4 regions of the Streptomyces sp. CAU 1734 genome follow, and region 3 is predicted to be linked to each of the others. Evidence: riboswitches for the same ligand, from Rfam matches in the RefSeq annotation. Region 3 holds a riboswitch; each other region holds the start of a gene.

What was found. Region 3 has a riboswitch for cyclic di-AMP ahead of AAFN69_RS17045 (M23 family metallopeptidase). Riboswitches for the same ligand answer to the same signal wherever they lie in the genome.
Region 1: linked by a shared signal. The riboswitch ahead of AAFN69_RS27005 (C40 family peptidase) and the one ahead of AAFN69_RS17045 (M23 family metallopeptidase) in region 3 are both predicted to bind cyclic di-AMP.
Region 2: linked by a shared signal. The riboswitch ahead of AAFN69_RS20705 (transglycosylase family protein) and the one ahead of AAFN69_RS17045 (M23 family metallopeptidase) in region 3 are both predicted to bind cyclic di-AMP.
Region 4: linked by a shared signal. The riboswitch ahead of AAFN69_RS12625 (LysM peptidoglycan-binding domain-containing M23 family metallopeptidase) and the one ahead of AAFN69_RS17045 (M23 family metallopeptidase) in region 3 are both predicted to bind cyclic di-AMP.

The regions. Positions count from the first base shown of each region.
Region 1 is NZ_JBDQQP010000015.1:107,536-110,883, reverse strand. Features, by position in the region: cyclic di-AMP (ydaO/yuaA leader) riboswitch at 1,049-1,248, shown strand; gene AAFN69_RS27005 (C40 family peptidase) at 1,252-1,728, shown strand; gene AAFN69_RS27000 (ATP-binding protein) at 2,170-2,601, opposite strand; gene AAFN69_RS26995 (helix-turn-helix transcriptional regulator) at 2,849-3,348, shown strand, end outside.
Region 2 is NZ_JBDQQP010000010.1:185,544-188,891, reverse strand. Features, by position in the region: gene eno (phosphopyruvate hydratase) at 1-354, opposite strand, end outside; gene AAFN69_RS20705 (transglycosylase family protein) at 940-1,653, opposite strand; cyclic di-AMP (ydaO/yuaA leader) riboswitch at 1,657-1,829, opposite strand; gene AAFN69_RS20700 (transglycosylase family protein) at 2,118-3,032, opposite strand; gene AAFN69_RS20695 (cytochrome P450) at 3,192-3,348, opposite strand, start outside.
Region 3 is NZ_JBDQQP010000008.1:100,598-103,945, reverse strand. Features, by position in the region: gene AAFN69_RS17050 (GntR family transcriptional regulator) at 1-227, opposite strand, end outside; gene AAFN69_RS17045 (M23 family metallopeptidase) at 641-1,405, opposite strand; cyclic di-AMP (ydaO/yuaA leader) riboswitch at 1,419-1,580, opposite strand; gene AAFN69_RS17040 (pitrilysin family protein) at 1,836-3,203, opposite strand; gene AAFN69_RS17035 (pitrilysin family protein) at 3,230-3,348, opposite strand, start outside.
Region 4 is NZ_JBDQQP010000005.1:447,374-450,721, forward strand. Features, by position in the region: gene AAFN69_RS12620 (tyrosine-protein phosphatase) at 1-724, opposite strand, end outside; cyclic di-AMP (ydaO/yuaA leader) riboswitch at 1,361-1,516, shown strand; gene AAFN69_RS12625 (LysM peptidoglycan-binding domain-containing M23 family metallopeptidase) at 1,521-2,522, shown strand; gene AAFN69_RS12630 (SGNH/GDSL hydrolase family protein) at 2,704-3,348, shown strand, end outside.

The sequences.
Region 1 (3,348 bases), on a different contig from region 3:
CCGCCGAGTTCTCGGGTGATCCTTGCGCCCAGGGGGCCATCGGCAACAGATCGAACGAATGTTTCTTTACCGAACCGATAGCCGGAGCGTGAAGTACCGCTGAGCGGTGCATACCCGGGAGGGGGTGGACATGAGCACAACCAGCCATCCCCTTTCGGCCAGGTTCGCCCACCGGCGGGCGGACGCGGACCGCGGCGGGCGAACACCGGCCCGGGAGGGAGCGGTTGCCGCGCGGTCCGGCGCGGGCGGCGCGGCGCGGGGTGGCCGGATGCCCGCACGGGGTGGCCGGATGCCCGCGCGGTCCGGCGGCGCGCTCCGGCGGAACGGCTCGGGCGGGATCGCCCCGGCGCGGCTCCGGTGCTCATCCGCCGGGGAACGCCGGCCGGAGTCCGCTGCCGTGCTCCCCCGGCGCGCGGCACCGGCCCGCGCTTCGGGAGGACGGCCGCCTCCGGACCCCGTGAGGCCGTGCCCGGGGGTGATATCACCGGCCTCGGAGCAGATGTGATCGATCCGACAGAGGGGTGTGAAGGACCGTTCCGGCACCCCGTCGGCCCATCCGCACCCGGCCCGGACGGCGTCGGCACCGCCGGCGGCACCGCACCCGGGACCCCCGCCGCGCAAGTCCGCGCCCACCTCGGGGGATCCGCCCTCCCGAGCCGGGCCGCCTCCGCCGCCCCGCGGCCGGCCGAGAGGCCCGGCCGGCGCCCGGCGGGTCGCCGCACCCCCTCGCAGGGCATTCCGGCGGTTCGGGCCAGGGCCTGTCAACCGCCGTTCGAGTACCAGGAAAGCTAGTCCGTTTGATGTACGCACCACCAGGCTGGCGACTACGGTCGAGTTGCGCATCATGATGTTCGATCTTCCGGAGAGCCGTATTCCGGTGCTGGTACGGGCATGGTCAGGTGTCGATGGCCGGACTCCGTGAGGGGCATGTCCACCTGAACAGAGCAATGGTGTTAAAACTCACATATCGCCGTTTCAGCTCGGAAATCCGGCACGTCGTGGGTCAAGATCCCTGGGACGACAAGCCCCCGTCACCTCGGCGGGGCGGTCCGGGCGGACGCCGAATCCTGCCGCCGCTCCGGATGACTGGTCGACAGAAGTGCTTCGGCAGGAGTGGAGGACCCAAGCAGTACGGGGCATGCCGGAAGGTCCGGAAGTCCCTCGGGGTGAAGCCGCGTCATGCGGCCGGGCACCTTCGTCCGCCCGAACCCGACAGGTCATCCTTCACAGGCGGCTGACGAAGGGTCGCGCATGAGTGCGCAGAACACCGTCCCGTTTCTGATGAGCCGGGCGGGGGCCGTATCGGCCCTCACCCTTGCCGCCCTCGGTGGATCGTTCCTTGTGCCGGGCGGCACGTCCGAGGCCCACGCCGCGTCGTCCCACGCGGGCAAGGCGCTGAAGGTGGCGGCGTCGAAGAAGGGTTCGCCGTACAAGTACGGCGCCGCAGGGCCCTCCCGCTTCGACTGCTCCGGGTTGACGCTGTACGCCTTCAAGAAGGCGGGCAAGAAGCTCCCGCGTACCGCACAGCAGCAGTTCAACAAGACCAATCGCGTCTCCAAGTCCTCGCGCAAGGCTGGAGACCTGGTCTTCTTCCACTCCGGTGGTTCCGTCTACCACGTCGGGATCTACGCCGGGAAGGGGAAGGTCTGGCACTCGCCCAAGCGGGGCTCCTGGGTGAAGCTGGACAAGATCTGGACCAAGAGCGTCAAGTACGGCCGGGTCCGGTGACGGCCGGCCACTGAATCCGATGGGCGCGTACGAGCCAGGTCCGGCGCCGGACCGGCTCGCCGCACGCCGGCGCACGGGGAGAACACCGCCCCGCCGGCCGTGAGCGCGGTCCCCACCGCTCACGGACCGGTCGCCGGGAGTTCCGAACCATTCAGTACCGCCAGTACCGCTCGAATCACCGGTGAGCATCCCTGAACCACCGGTGAGCCGGCTCCGCCCCGCCATGAGCGGGCACCCGAGCCGTCACCACCGCCCGTGCCCGCCGCCGGATGAGCCCCGGCGGCCGGCGCGGGAGGTGCCGCGCGCGGCCATGCGCACGGCGCCGGCCGGGTCATGGGCCCGCCCTCACCGGCGCGGGCCCTTTCCTCCGTGTACCGGACCGTCCGGGAGCCTGTCGCCTGTTGTCCCGGGGCGGTCCCGGATTCCGTGCCCCCGGCCGTCTCAGCGATCGTGCGGGGCGGCCCACGGCAGCACGATCCAGACGGTCTTGCCGCCCTCCGGGGTGGGCGAGACCGAGAGCCTGCCGCCGTACTCGGCGGTGAGGCTCCGTACGATCGCCACCCCGCGGCCGTTGTCCTGGCGCACCGCGGCGGGCAGCCGCTGAGGCCATCGCGGATGGCTGTCGGTCACCCCGATGCGCAGCTCGTCGTCCCGCTCCAGGGTCAGTTCGACGGTGAAGGTCGGCGACTGGCCGAAAGTGTGCTGCACCGCATTGGTGGTCAGCTCCGAAATGATCAGCCGGATCGTGTCAACGGCTTCGCTCCCGTCCGGCAGACCCCACTCGCGAATCACATCGGTGACGAATCTCCGTGCCGCGGAGACCGAGGCGGGATCGCTCGGCAGAGTGACGGAGGCTTCCTGAAGGTCTGCCATGGCGACGCCAACCCTTTCCCACCGCGGCCGGGCTCCGAACTCGAAGCGGGGAATTACGCGGACGGCCACGGCTTTCGCTGAGCGCCAGACTGCCACTCCATGCCCCGCCACAGGTGGCGATCCACCAAGATGTGCATATATCTGTCGCTCAAAGCGGTGAACTCTACGACGTGAGACCGTTTTTGGGCACACAAGCGCATTTTGATCGCGGGCAGACCGAACAGACGAGATGACGGAAGGGAGCCCCATGCGTCATCACGGCCCCGAGGTGCGCCGCCGCAGACTGGGCGGGGAACTCCGCCGGCTGCGCCTGGCCGCACGGCTCACCAGTCGCGGCGCGGCGGAGCTGGCGGGCTGGCACCAGTCGAAAGTCAGCCGGATCGAGACGGGGCACAGCGGTGTGCGCGCCGCCGATGTGCGGCTGCTGCTCGATCTGTACGACGTCACCGATCCGGGCCTCCGCGCGCTGCTGGAGGCCCTGGCGGGTGCCGCCGACACCACGGGCGGCGGCTGGTGGCATGCCTATCGCGGGCTGCTCCCGCCCGAGTACCGCGATTTCATCGGCCTGGAGGCACAGGCGAGCGCCGCGCGCACACTGGAGACCTCGGTGGTGCCGGGACTGCTCCAGACGCCGGAGTACGCCCGCGCGGTGACCCTGGCGACCCTGGAGGATCTGCCCGCGGAGACCGTCCGCGCGCTGGTGGAGGTGCGGATCGCCCGGCAGCGGGTGCTGAGCCGGCCGGGGAA
Region 2 (3,348 bases), on a different contig from region 3:
GAGCGAGACGCCGAGGATGGCGTTGGCGCCGAGCGAGGACTTGTCCGGGGTGGCGTCCAGGTCGAACATCGCCTGGTCGATCAGGCGCTGCTCGGTGGCGTCGTAGCCGACCAGCTCGGGGCCGATCTGCTCGATGACGGCGAGAACGGCCTTCTCGACGCCCTTGCCCTGGTAGCGGTTGGGGTCGCCGTCACGAAGCTCAAGGGCCTCGAACGCTCCGGTGGAGGCACCGGACGGAACGGCGGCACGGCCGGTGCTTCCGTCGTCGAGGCCAACCTCGACCTCGACCGTGGGATTGCCTCGGGAGTCCAGGATTTCCCGGGCTACGACGACGTCGATGGACGGCACGAGCATCTCCTTCTGGGATGTGACGCATGGGGTGCAGGGTCTCTTGGCCTTGCGGCAAGAGCCTATCCGGCGGCCGGGGGTCTCCTCGCGGATGCCCGCCCCCTGGGACGAAAAAGCCGGTGCCATCCGCGCGGTCCGGGACAAACAACCCCGCACCTACCAGGGGGTAACGAAAAGAACCCCGGGCCCGGCGCGGACAGGGGGAGTGCGCCGGGCCGGGGTGGCCCCTGGGTCCGGCCCCCGCGCGCGGGGGCCGGGTGCCGGGGTCCGTCCGGGCCGCCCTGCGCCGTTCGGGGCGCGGCACGGCCGGACGGACGCCCGGGGTGGGTACGGACCCGGGGTGCGGTCCCGGGGCGCGGTCCCGGTGGGGGTACGGGACAGCGGATCCGGGTGCGGTCCCCGTCGGGTACGGGACGGGCGGGGCCGGTTGTACGGGTGTGGCCGGTGGGGGCGGCCGGTGCGCGGGGCCGGTGGGGGGACGGCCGGTGCGCGGACGCGGTGCGGCCCGCGGGCCCGGTTCGGCCGGCACCGGAGCCGTGGGGGCGCGGTGCGGGCCGGAGCCGGGCGGTGGTGCGGGCCGCCCCGGGAGGGTCAGCTCAGGTCGAGCTGCTGGCCCGGGTAGATGACGTCCGCGTTGTCCACGATGTCCTTGTTGAGCTCGAAGAGCTTCGCCCAGCCGCCGTCGACCTTCTCGGCCGCGGCGATGCTGCTGAGGGTGTCGCCGGACTTGACCTCGTACTCGCCGTCGCCCTTCTCGAAGCCCTTGGCCGCGGGACGCTCGGAGCGGGTGGTCGGGGCCTCGGCGCGCTGCTGCGGCTGGGCCTGGCGCTCCTGCTTCGGCTGGGCGGCCTGCGGCTGCTCCTGCTTCGGCTGGGCCGGCTGCTGCTTCGGCTGCTCCTGCTTGGGCTGCTCGGCGGCGCCGCCGCCGTACGGGGTGTTCGAGAGGCCCACGCCACAGGACGGCCAGGCGCCCTTGCCCTGGCCCGCGAGGACCTTCTCGGCGATCTCGATCTGCTGGGACTTGCTGGCCTGGTTGGCCTGCGCCGCGTACTTGGTGCCGCCGAAGGCGGCCCAGGTGGAGGACGAGAACTGGAGGCCGCCGTAGTAGCCGTTGCCGGTGTTGATGGACCAGTTGCCGCCGGACTCGCACTGCGCGACCTTGTCCCACTCGGCGGCGGTGGCGGCCGAGGCCGAGGTGGCGCCGATCAGCGGGGCGGCGACGGCAGCGCCGGTGACACCGGCGAAGGCGACGAGGCGGACGGCCCTGGACGGACGGCGGTGCTTGCCCTTGCTGGAAAACAGCATGGTGGATCTCCTCACCGACGCCTGCGAGGTGAGCTGTCGGGTTCGGGCCAATGAGTGCCCGGCCGTGCGTCCTTGCGCACGGCTCCACCCCAAGCCGGTGATCCGCCATTCGTCCTGAACGGCGGGGCCGGCACTTACCTTGGGTCCCCCGCTCCTGCCTTCGGCGCTCTCGCGTCGAGTACTCCCCCCGACCGACGGCAGGATTCGGCGTGACGGTCAGCGGTGCCCGCGATGGCGAGCGGTCAGACCGTAATCACAGGGCTCCCCGATGTTCAAAGAGGGAACATCGGGGAGAAAACGCCCATCCCGCCCCTGACCCGATCCATGTTTCCCCAGGTCGGGGGCGGAATCTCCGATTCCGGTGGGCGGGCCGTGCCACTTACCGCAAAGAGACCCTTGTCTCACTTCGGCAAATATGGACAAAATCCCGCGAACCACACCGGTTTCCGGCCCTGCCCCGGGCCCTACTTCGGGTCGAGGGCCAGGCTCTGACCAGGGTGGATGAGGTCGGGGTCGGCGCCGACCTCCTCGCGGTTGGCCTCATAGAGGCCGGTCCACCCCTCGTCGAGCTTCTGCTCCTGCGCGATGGCCCAGAGGCTGTCCCCCGGGCGGACGGTGTAGGTGCCCGGCTCGGCGTCGGCGCCGTCGACGCCCTTGACGACCTCCACCTTCTTCTCCCCGGCGGCGGTGTCCGCCACGGGGGACCGGCCGCCCGAGTCGCCGCGCGAGACATGGCCGGGCTCGGAGCCCCGGGCCGGGCCCGGGCCCGCCGTGCCGTCGCTCTTCGGCTCACCGGTCCCGGTGGGCGCCGCGGACTTCTCCGGGCCGGAGGCCGGCGACTCCGTCGCGGGCTCGCCCCGGTGCTTGCCCGCGCTGGTCCCGGCCCCCGGGCCGGCGCCCTTCGGCGTGCCGGCGGACGGCTCGGCCGCGGTGGATCTACCGGCGGGGGTTTCGGCGGACTTCGGCTCGGCGGCCGGCTTCGGCGCGGACTTCGGCTTGCCGGCCGCGGGGGCCTTGTCCGGCTTCGCCGCATCCGTGCCGGTGGAACCGGTGCCGTTTCCGGCCGGGGCGCCGTCGGTCAGACCCGCTATGCCGGCACAGGAGGCCCATGCCTTGACGCCCTGGGCGGCGAGCACCTTCTCCGCCACGATGATCTGCTGCGAGCGGCTGGCGAGGTCGGCGCGCGAGGCGTACTCCGTACCGCCGTGCGCCTCCCAGGCGGCCTGGGAGAGCTGAAGCCCTCCGTAGTAGCCGTTGCCGGTGTCGGCGCTCCAGCTGCCACCGCTCTCGCACTCGGCGATCCGGTCCCAGGTGGAGGACTCGACGGCGGAGGCGGAACCCGCGCCCAGCAAGGGGATCGCGATGGCCGATCCCGTCACGCCCGCAGCGACGACGAGAGCGGGGGCCTGACGCGGTCGCCGATGACGGCCATTCCCGGAGAGCATGTGATTGCCTTTCACCAGACTGCTTGAGTCCGGGTGAACGTAGCCGCACTCGAACGTGAGTCACAAGTCGGTGCAGCGGAGATCACACGCAGATCACAGATGTGACGGCGCATCAGTTTTCACCGGAGTGAACTCCACCGGAAGGGTGCGCAGTCCACGCATAATCAGGCCACCGCGCCAGCGCAAATCGGCCGGATCGGCGGCCAGTCGCAGGTCAGGCAAGTCGCGGAAGAGAGTGGCGAGGGCGGTC
Region 3 (3,348 bases):
TCGGCGGCCTCCTGCGCGGTGGGTTCGGCGACGGCGGCACCGGCATGGCGGCGGATGGTGACAAAGCCCTCGGACGCCAGGGTGCGCAGCGCCTCGCGGACCGGGACGCGGGAGACCCCGTAGCGGCGGGCGAGCTGTTCCTCGGCGAGCCGGGTCCCGCGCGGGAATACCCCGGAGACGATGTCGTCGCGAATCGCCGTGCAGACCGAGTGCGCGGGCACGCGCATAACCGAACCTCCGCTTCAATCCGCTGAAAACGCGAGCGAAACGCGGCTGACCGCGTTTGTCCGGTGACTCTATTGCAGCCATCCGGGGTTTCCGGGGGAACAGCGGAAACCATGGATGTCTTTTGGCCGGTCCGGCACGGATGAACCGGGGCCGGAGTCGCGGAATGCCCGGCGCACCCGGGGATCGCGGGCCTGCGCACCCGGGGACCGCGGACCGGCCGCGGGACCGTGCCCGCCGGACATGCGCCGGGCCGGTATCGGCGGCGGGCCGGCGGGCCGGCACCGGCGGTGATGCGGCGGTGCGGCGGTGCCGAACGGCTCAGGGGCGGGTTCCGGGGGTGATTGCCCCCGGAACCCGCCCCTGAGCACTCCCGCCCGGCCGGGAGCGCGGCCCCCGGCCCGCCGGGCCGGTGTCAGATCGCGACGCCGTGCGCCCGCAGATACTCGATCGGATTGAGGTCGGATCCGTACTCCGCCGTCGACCGGGCCTCGAAGTGCAGATGGGCGCCGGTGGAGTTGCCGGACGAGCCCGCCTGGCCGATCTGCCGCCCCGCCGTGACCTCCTCGCCGACCGCGACCTGGATGGAGGCGAGGTGCCCGTACTGGGTGAAGGTGCCGTCGAACATCCGGATCACGACATTGTTGCCGTAGGCGCCGCCCCAGCCCGCCTCCACGACCGTGCCCGTGCCGACGGAGACGACCGGAGTGCCGTGCGAGGCGTGGAAGTCGATGCCGGAGTGACGGCCGGAGGACCAGAGCGAGCCGCCGGATCCGTAGGCCGTGGAGACATGGGAACCGGCGACGGGGAGCGTGAAGGTGTTGAGCCGCTTGCGCTCGGCCTCCCGGGCGGCGCGCGCCTCGGCCTCGCGGAGCTCCTTGGCGCGCGCCTCGGCCTTGCGCCTGGCCTCCTCGGCCTGCCGGGCCGCGGCCACGGCCTCCTGCTTCTGCGCGACGGCCTGGCCGGCGACCTCGTCGGAGAGCGTGTCCGGGTCGGCGGCGAGGATCAGCGTCATCCCGGTGTCGTCGGGAGCGGCCGTACCGGTCTCGGCGGCCACCGCCGTGGTGGTGAGACCGGTGCACACACCGGTGGCGAGGGTGGCGACACCCGCGAAGCCCGCGCCTCTGCGTGTCATCCGGCTCGGGGCACGGTGCTTCCCGGTGGGGCGGTCGAACGCCATGAAGGGGGCGGTCCTTTCCTTCCTTCTCGCCTACCGGGTTAGCTGACGGGTTCGGAGCAGGAAGGTCTCCTACGGGCGTCTCCGCGCTGCCGCGGACGGGCCCGATTCACCCCGGGGGATATGGATCCCCGGCTCCCCTGGCTCGCGCCGGACGGGGACTCGGCGATGACTGTCCGTGCCGCGGATGCGGCGTACTGCGGGCGAACAGCCGGACCGACGCTAAGCGCGCGGCCTTTCGATCACCAAACAGAGATCGATTTTTGTTGCGCATGCCACAAGGCAGACGGGTGAGTACCCCATAACAATCCACCAAATAGGACATAAGCGAGAACCCCGGCATCCATGTGATGCCGGGGTTCCCTCCGGTGGACCGGATTCCCGGGCCCGGTTTCCCGGGCGATCCGGGGCGATCCGCCCGGCGGCGGCTCAATCAGCCGGTGACCACGGTCACTTCGCCGATACCGAGCGCCTTGACCGGCTCGGCGATCTGCGCCGCGTCGCCGACGAGCACGGTGACCAGGCGGTCCTGCGGGAAGGCGCTGACGGCCGCCGCGGTCGCCTCCACCGTGCCGGTCTCCGCCAGCCGCGCGTACAGCCGGGCCTGGTAGTCGTCGGGCAGATGCTGCTCGACCTGGTCCGCCAGGGTGCCCGCGACCGATGCGGCGGTCTCGTACTTCAGCGGCGCGACACCGACCAGATTCTGTACGGCGACATCCCGCTCGGCGTCGGTGAGCCCGCCCTCGGCCAGGGTGCGGAGCACCTTCCAGAGGTCGTCCAGGGCCGGACCGGTGTTGGGGGTGTCCACCGAGCCGCTGATGGCCAGCAGCGAGCGGCCCGAGCCGTCCGGACCGGAGCGCAGCACCTGGCCGTAGGCGCGGACGCCGTAGGTGTATCCCTTCTCCTCCCGCAGCACCCGGTCGAGCCGGGAGGTGAGGGTGCCGCCGAGGCAGTAGGTGCCGAGCACCTGTGCGGGCCAGACGCTGTCGTGCCGGTCGGGACCGACCCGGCCGATCAGCAGCTGGGTCTGCACGGCTCCGGGGCGGTCCACGATGACGACCCGGCCGGTGTCATCGGCGGTGATCGGCGGGATGGGACGGGCCGGGGCGGTGTTTCCCGTCCAGTCGCCGAGGGTCTCGGCGAGCACCGCGTCGAGGTCGACCCCGGTGAGATCGCCCACGATCACCGCGGTGGCGGTGGCCGGCCGGACATGGGCGTCGAAGAAGGCGCGCACGGCGGCGGAGTCGATCCGCGCCACGGTCTCCTCGGTCCCCTGGCGGGGGCGGGACATGCGCAGGGAGCCGGGGAAGAGCTGGCGGTACAGCTCCTTGGCGGCGCGGCGCCCCGGGTTGGCCATCTCGTGCGGGATCTCGTCCAGCCGGTTGCGCACCAGCCGCTCGATCTCGCCGTCCAGGAACGCGGGGGCGCGCAGCGCCTCGGCGAGCAGGCCGAGCGCCTTGGGGAGCCGGGAGACCGGCACCTCCAGCGAGACCCGGACACCGGGGTGGTCGGCGTGTGCGCCCAGGGTGGCGCCACAGCGCTCCAGCTCGGCGGCGAACTCCTCGGCGGACCGCTTGTCGGTCCCCTCGGAGAGGGCGCGCGCCATGATGGTGGCGACCCCGTCGAGACCGGCGGGCTCCGCTTCGAGCGGTGCCTCCAGATTGATCTCGACCGCGACGACCTGCTGTCCGGGCCGGTGGCAGCGCAGTACGGTCAGGCCATTGCCCAGGGTGCCGCGCTCGGGGGCGGGAAACGCCCAGGGCCTGGCTTCCCCGGCCTGCGGCTGCGGGTGGAACTCCATGGTGGTCAACGGCTCGGCGGTGTCGGTCACTGGCCCGCCCCTTCTTCGTTGTCGTCGCTGTCGCTGTGGTTGCCGGCGTCGTCGCCATCGCCGTCACCGGCCGCGGCCGGGAGCGGCTCATAGACCAGCACGGCGCGGTTGTCGG
Region 4 (3,348 bases), on a different contig from region 3:
CCCAGGTCTGCCCGATCATGTCGAACGCCGCCCGCAGATACTCCGCCCGCGCGTCGAAGAGCGGGCCGAGCAGCTCCATGACCTCCGGCGACATCCCCGTACGGCTGCTGTCCGTGCGGCGCACCAGATAGCGGCGGTGCGGGTCGTTCGACTTCAGATAGTCCGCCTCGATGGCGTCCCGCTCCACCCCGACGGCGAGCAGGGACACGGCTATGGAGAGCCCCGCGCGGTCCTTGCCCGCCGCGCAGTGCATCAGCGCCGGGACGCTGTCCTCGGCGAGCGCGTGCAGGACCCGGCTGTGCTCGGCGGTCCGCTCGGCGATGATCGACCGGTACGACTCGGTCATCCGCGCCGCGCCCTGGCCATCCGCCAGGACCGCCCGCAGCTGCGCCAGATTCCCCGCCCGGACCAGCTCCCAGAACTCCGCGCCGTCGGCCGGGTCGCTCAGCGGTATGTTCACATTGCGCACGCCGGGCAGCTCGACATCGGGCCCCTCCAGCACCAGATCGGCGGAGTTGCGGAAGTCGAAGATGGTGTGGAGACCCAGCGTGCCCAGGAACGACGCGTCACTCTCCGTCGCATGGGCCAGATGACCGCTGCGGAAGAGCCGTCCGTACCGCACCTGCCGGCCGTCCACCGCCGGCAGCCCGCCCACATCGCGGAAGTTGCGGACCCCGGCCAGCTCGGGCTCGGTCGACGGAACCTGCGGCAGCTGCTGCGTCACGGAGTCTCCTGAGGGTCGCTGCCGTCGGCGCTCCTCGCCGACATGGCGTTTTCTCGACGATACGACATTGATTCCTCGGGCAATCATTTTCTTTTCGCGTGAGGAAGCGTTGCCGTGGTGTCACGGGAGCATTGCGGCGATATGGCACACCCGGGGCGCATGCGACGGCACTCGCGGCACACTCCCCGCCGTTCACGCGCGCGCCGCGCTGCCGTGCGCGTGGGTGCGGGATCAGGAGTCCGTACTTCCTCGGCGCTCTGCCCGCACTCCTCCGGATCGTGCCGGGCCGGGCCGCCCGTCACTGGATCCGGCACCACCTGAATGAGGCATTTGTGATTTATGGGCGCTTTGGTGGATTGCGCATAACGCGCCCCATCTGCAAGGGGTTTGGGGCGGTGCTCGTGAGCAGGATCATAGTGGTGACGGTGTGTGGCGGCGACGGGGTGTCGCGGGGCGGGGCAATCGCGATGCCGGTCGGGGAGTTGGCGCCGCGGTCTCGACGGAGAGTGACCGCGGATGCCCCACGGTGATCATGGGGAAGGCGGAAGTGGAAGCGGAGCGGCTTGTTCCGGTCCTCTCCGCTCGTCTACGGTCACGGAAATTCCGGGCGGACCGCCTCATCCTGCCGCCGCCCCGGATTCCCAACCGACATCCACGCGTGGCAGGAGCGGGGGACCCAGGTAGTACGTCGGCCGGGCAACCGGACGGCTCGGGGTGAAGTCGTGCAGCCGCACGGCCGGGCATCTCCAGCCCGAACCCGACAGCTCACCTCGCAGGCGCCGGAGAGGAAAACCCCATGCCCGCAAAGGGTAAGCACCGCCGTCCCAAGGCCGGCACCATCACCCGCGGCCTCGTCGTCGCGAGCACCGGCGGCGCCGCCATCGCGCTTCCGCTTCTCGGCGCGACCGGCGCACAGGCCGCCGAGCCGGCCGCCGCCCCGGCCGCTGTCACCGCCCCCGCCGCGGCCGTCGCGGAGCAGCGCTCCCCGGCCGCCGCCCCGGCGGGGAAGTCCGAGGCGGGCACCTACCGGGTCGTCGCCGGCGACCATCTCTCGGGCATAGCCGAGGACCACGGCGTCACCGGTGGCTGGAAGCAGCTCTACCAGGACAACCGTGCCGCCGTCGGCGGGAACCCCTCCCTGATCCACCCCGGCCTCGAGCTGAGCATCGGCTCCGCCGCCGCGGCCGGCACCCCGGACGCGGAGCGCTCCTCGCGCGACGGCTCGCGGGACGCCTCTCGCAACGCCGGTGCCAACGAGAAGCCCGCCGCCCCGGCCGCCCCCGCCGCCGCCCGGGAGACCTCCGCCCCGGCCGCCGACCCCGTCACGGAGGCTCCCGCTCCGGAGCCCGCCGCCGAGGCCCCGGCCGAGCCGGAGCCCGCCGCCCCCGCCTCCGGTTACACCGCCCCGATCGCCGGTGCCGGCGTCACCACCTCCTACCGCGTCTCCGGCGCCATGTGGTCCAGCGGCTACCACACCGGCATCGACTTCGCCGTGCCCACCGGCACCAGCGTGAAGTCCGTCGGCCCCGGCACCGTGGTCTCGGCCGGCTGGTCCGGCGCGTACGGCAACGAGGTCGTCATCCAGCACACCGACGGCAAGTACTCGCAGTACGCCCACCTCTCCTCCCTCGCCGTCTCGGCCGGCCAGAGCGTGAGCGGCGGCCAGGAGATCGGTCTCGCCGGCTCCACCGGCAACTCCAGCGGTCCGCACCTGCACTTCGAGATCCGCACCGGCTCCGGCTACGGCACGGACATCGACCCGCTGGCCTACCTCCGCGGGCACGGCGTCTCCCTCTGACGCCACGGGCGTCCACCGCGCCTTCCGCCGATCCCCCCGTACCCCCGCCGGTACGGGGGGATCGGTCTTCACCCACGAGTATTCCCGGGTGGGCCGAAAATCACCGGTGGGATAGATCACCCGCCGTCAACCCCTCCTTACGGTCGCGTAGGTCACATCTGTAAGGACAAGATGAGTTCTTGTGGCAGACGATTCGAGAACAGAGACAGAGGGCGGAATCGGGTCGTACGCGGCTATCGGTGACAGCTTCACCGAGGGCGTGGGAGACCCGGGACCCGGTGGAACCCATGTCGGCTGGGCGGACCGTTTCGCGGTTCTGCTGGCCGACCGCCGGCCGGAACACACGTTCCGGTACGCCAATCTCGCGGTGCGCGGACGGCTCCTCGACCAGATCGTCGCGGAGCAGGTTCCGCGCGCGAGGGAACTCGCCCCGGATCTGGTGTCGTTCTGCGCCGGCGGCAATGACATCATCCGGCCGGGCAGCGACCCCGACGATGTGGCCGAGCGCTTCGAGCGCGCGGTGGCGGACCTCACCAATGCCGTCGGCACGGTGATGGTGACCACCGGCTTCGACACCCGGGGCGTGCCGGTGCTGCGCCATCTGCGCGGCAAGATCGCGATGTACACGGCACATGTGCGGTCCATCGCGGACCGCTACGACTGCCCCGTACTGGACCTGTGGTCGCTCAAGTCGGTGCAGGACCGCCGCGCCTGGGACGGCGACCGGCTCCATCTCTCGGCCGAGGGTCACACCCGGGTCGCGCTGCGCGCGGCACAGGTGCTGGGGCTGGAGGTGCCGGCCGACCCCGACCAGCCGTGGCCGCCG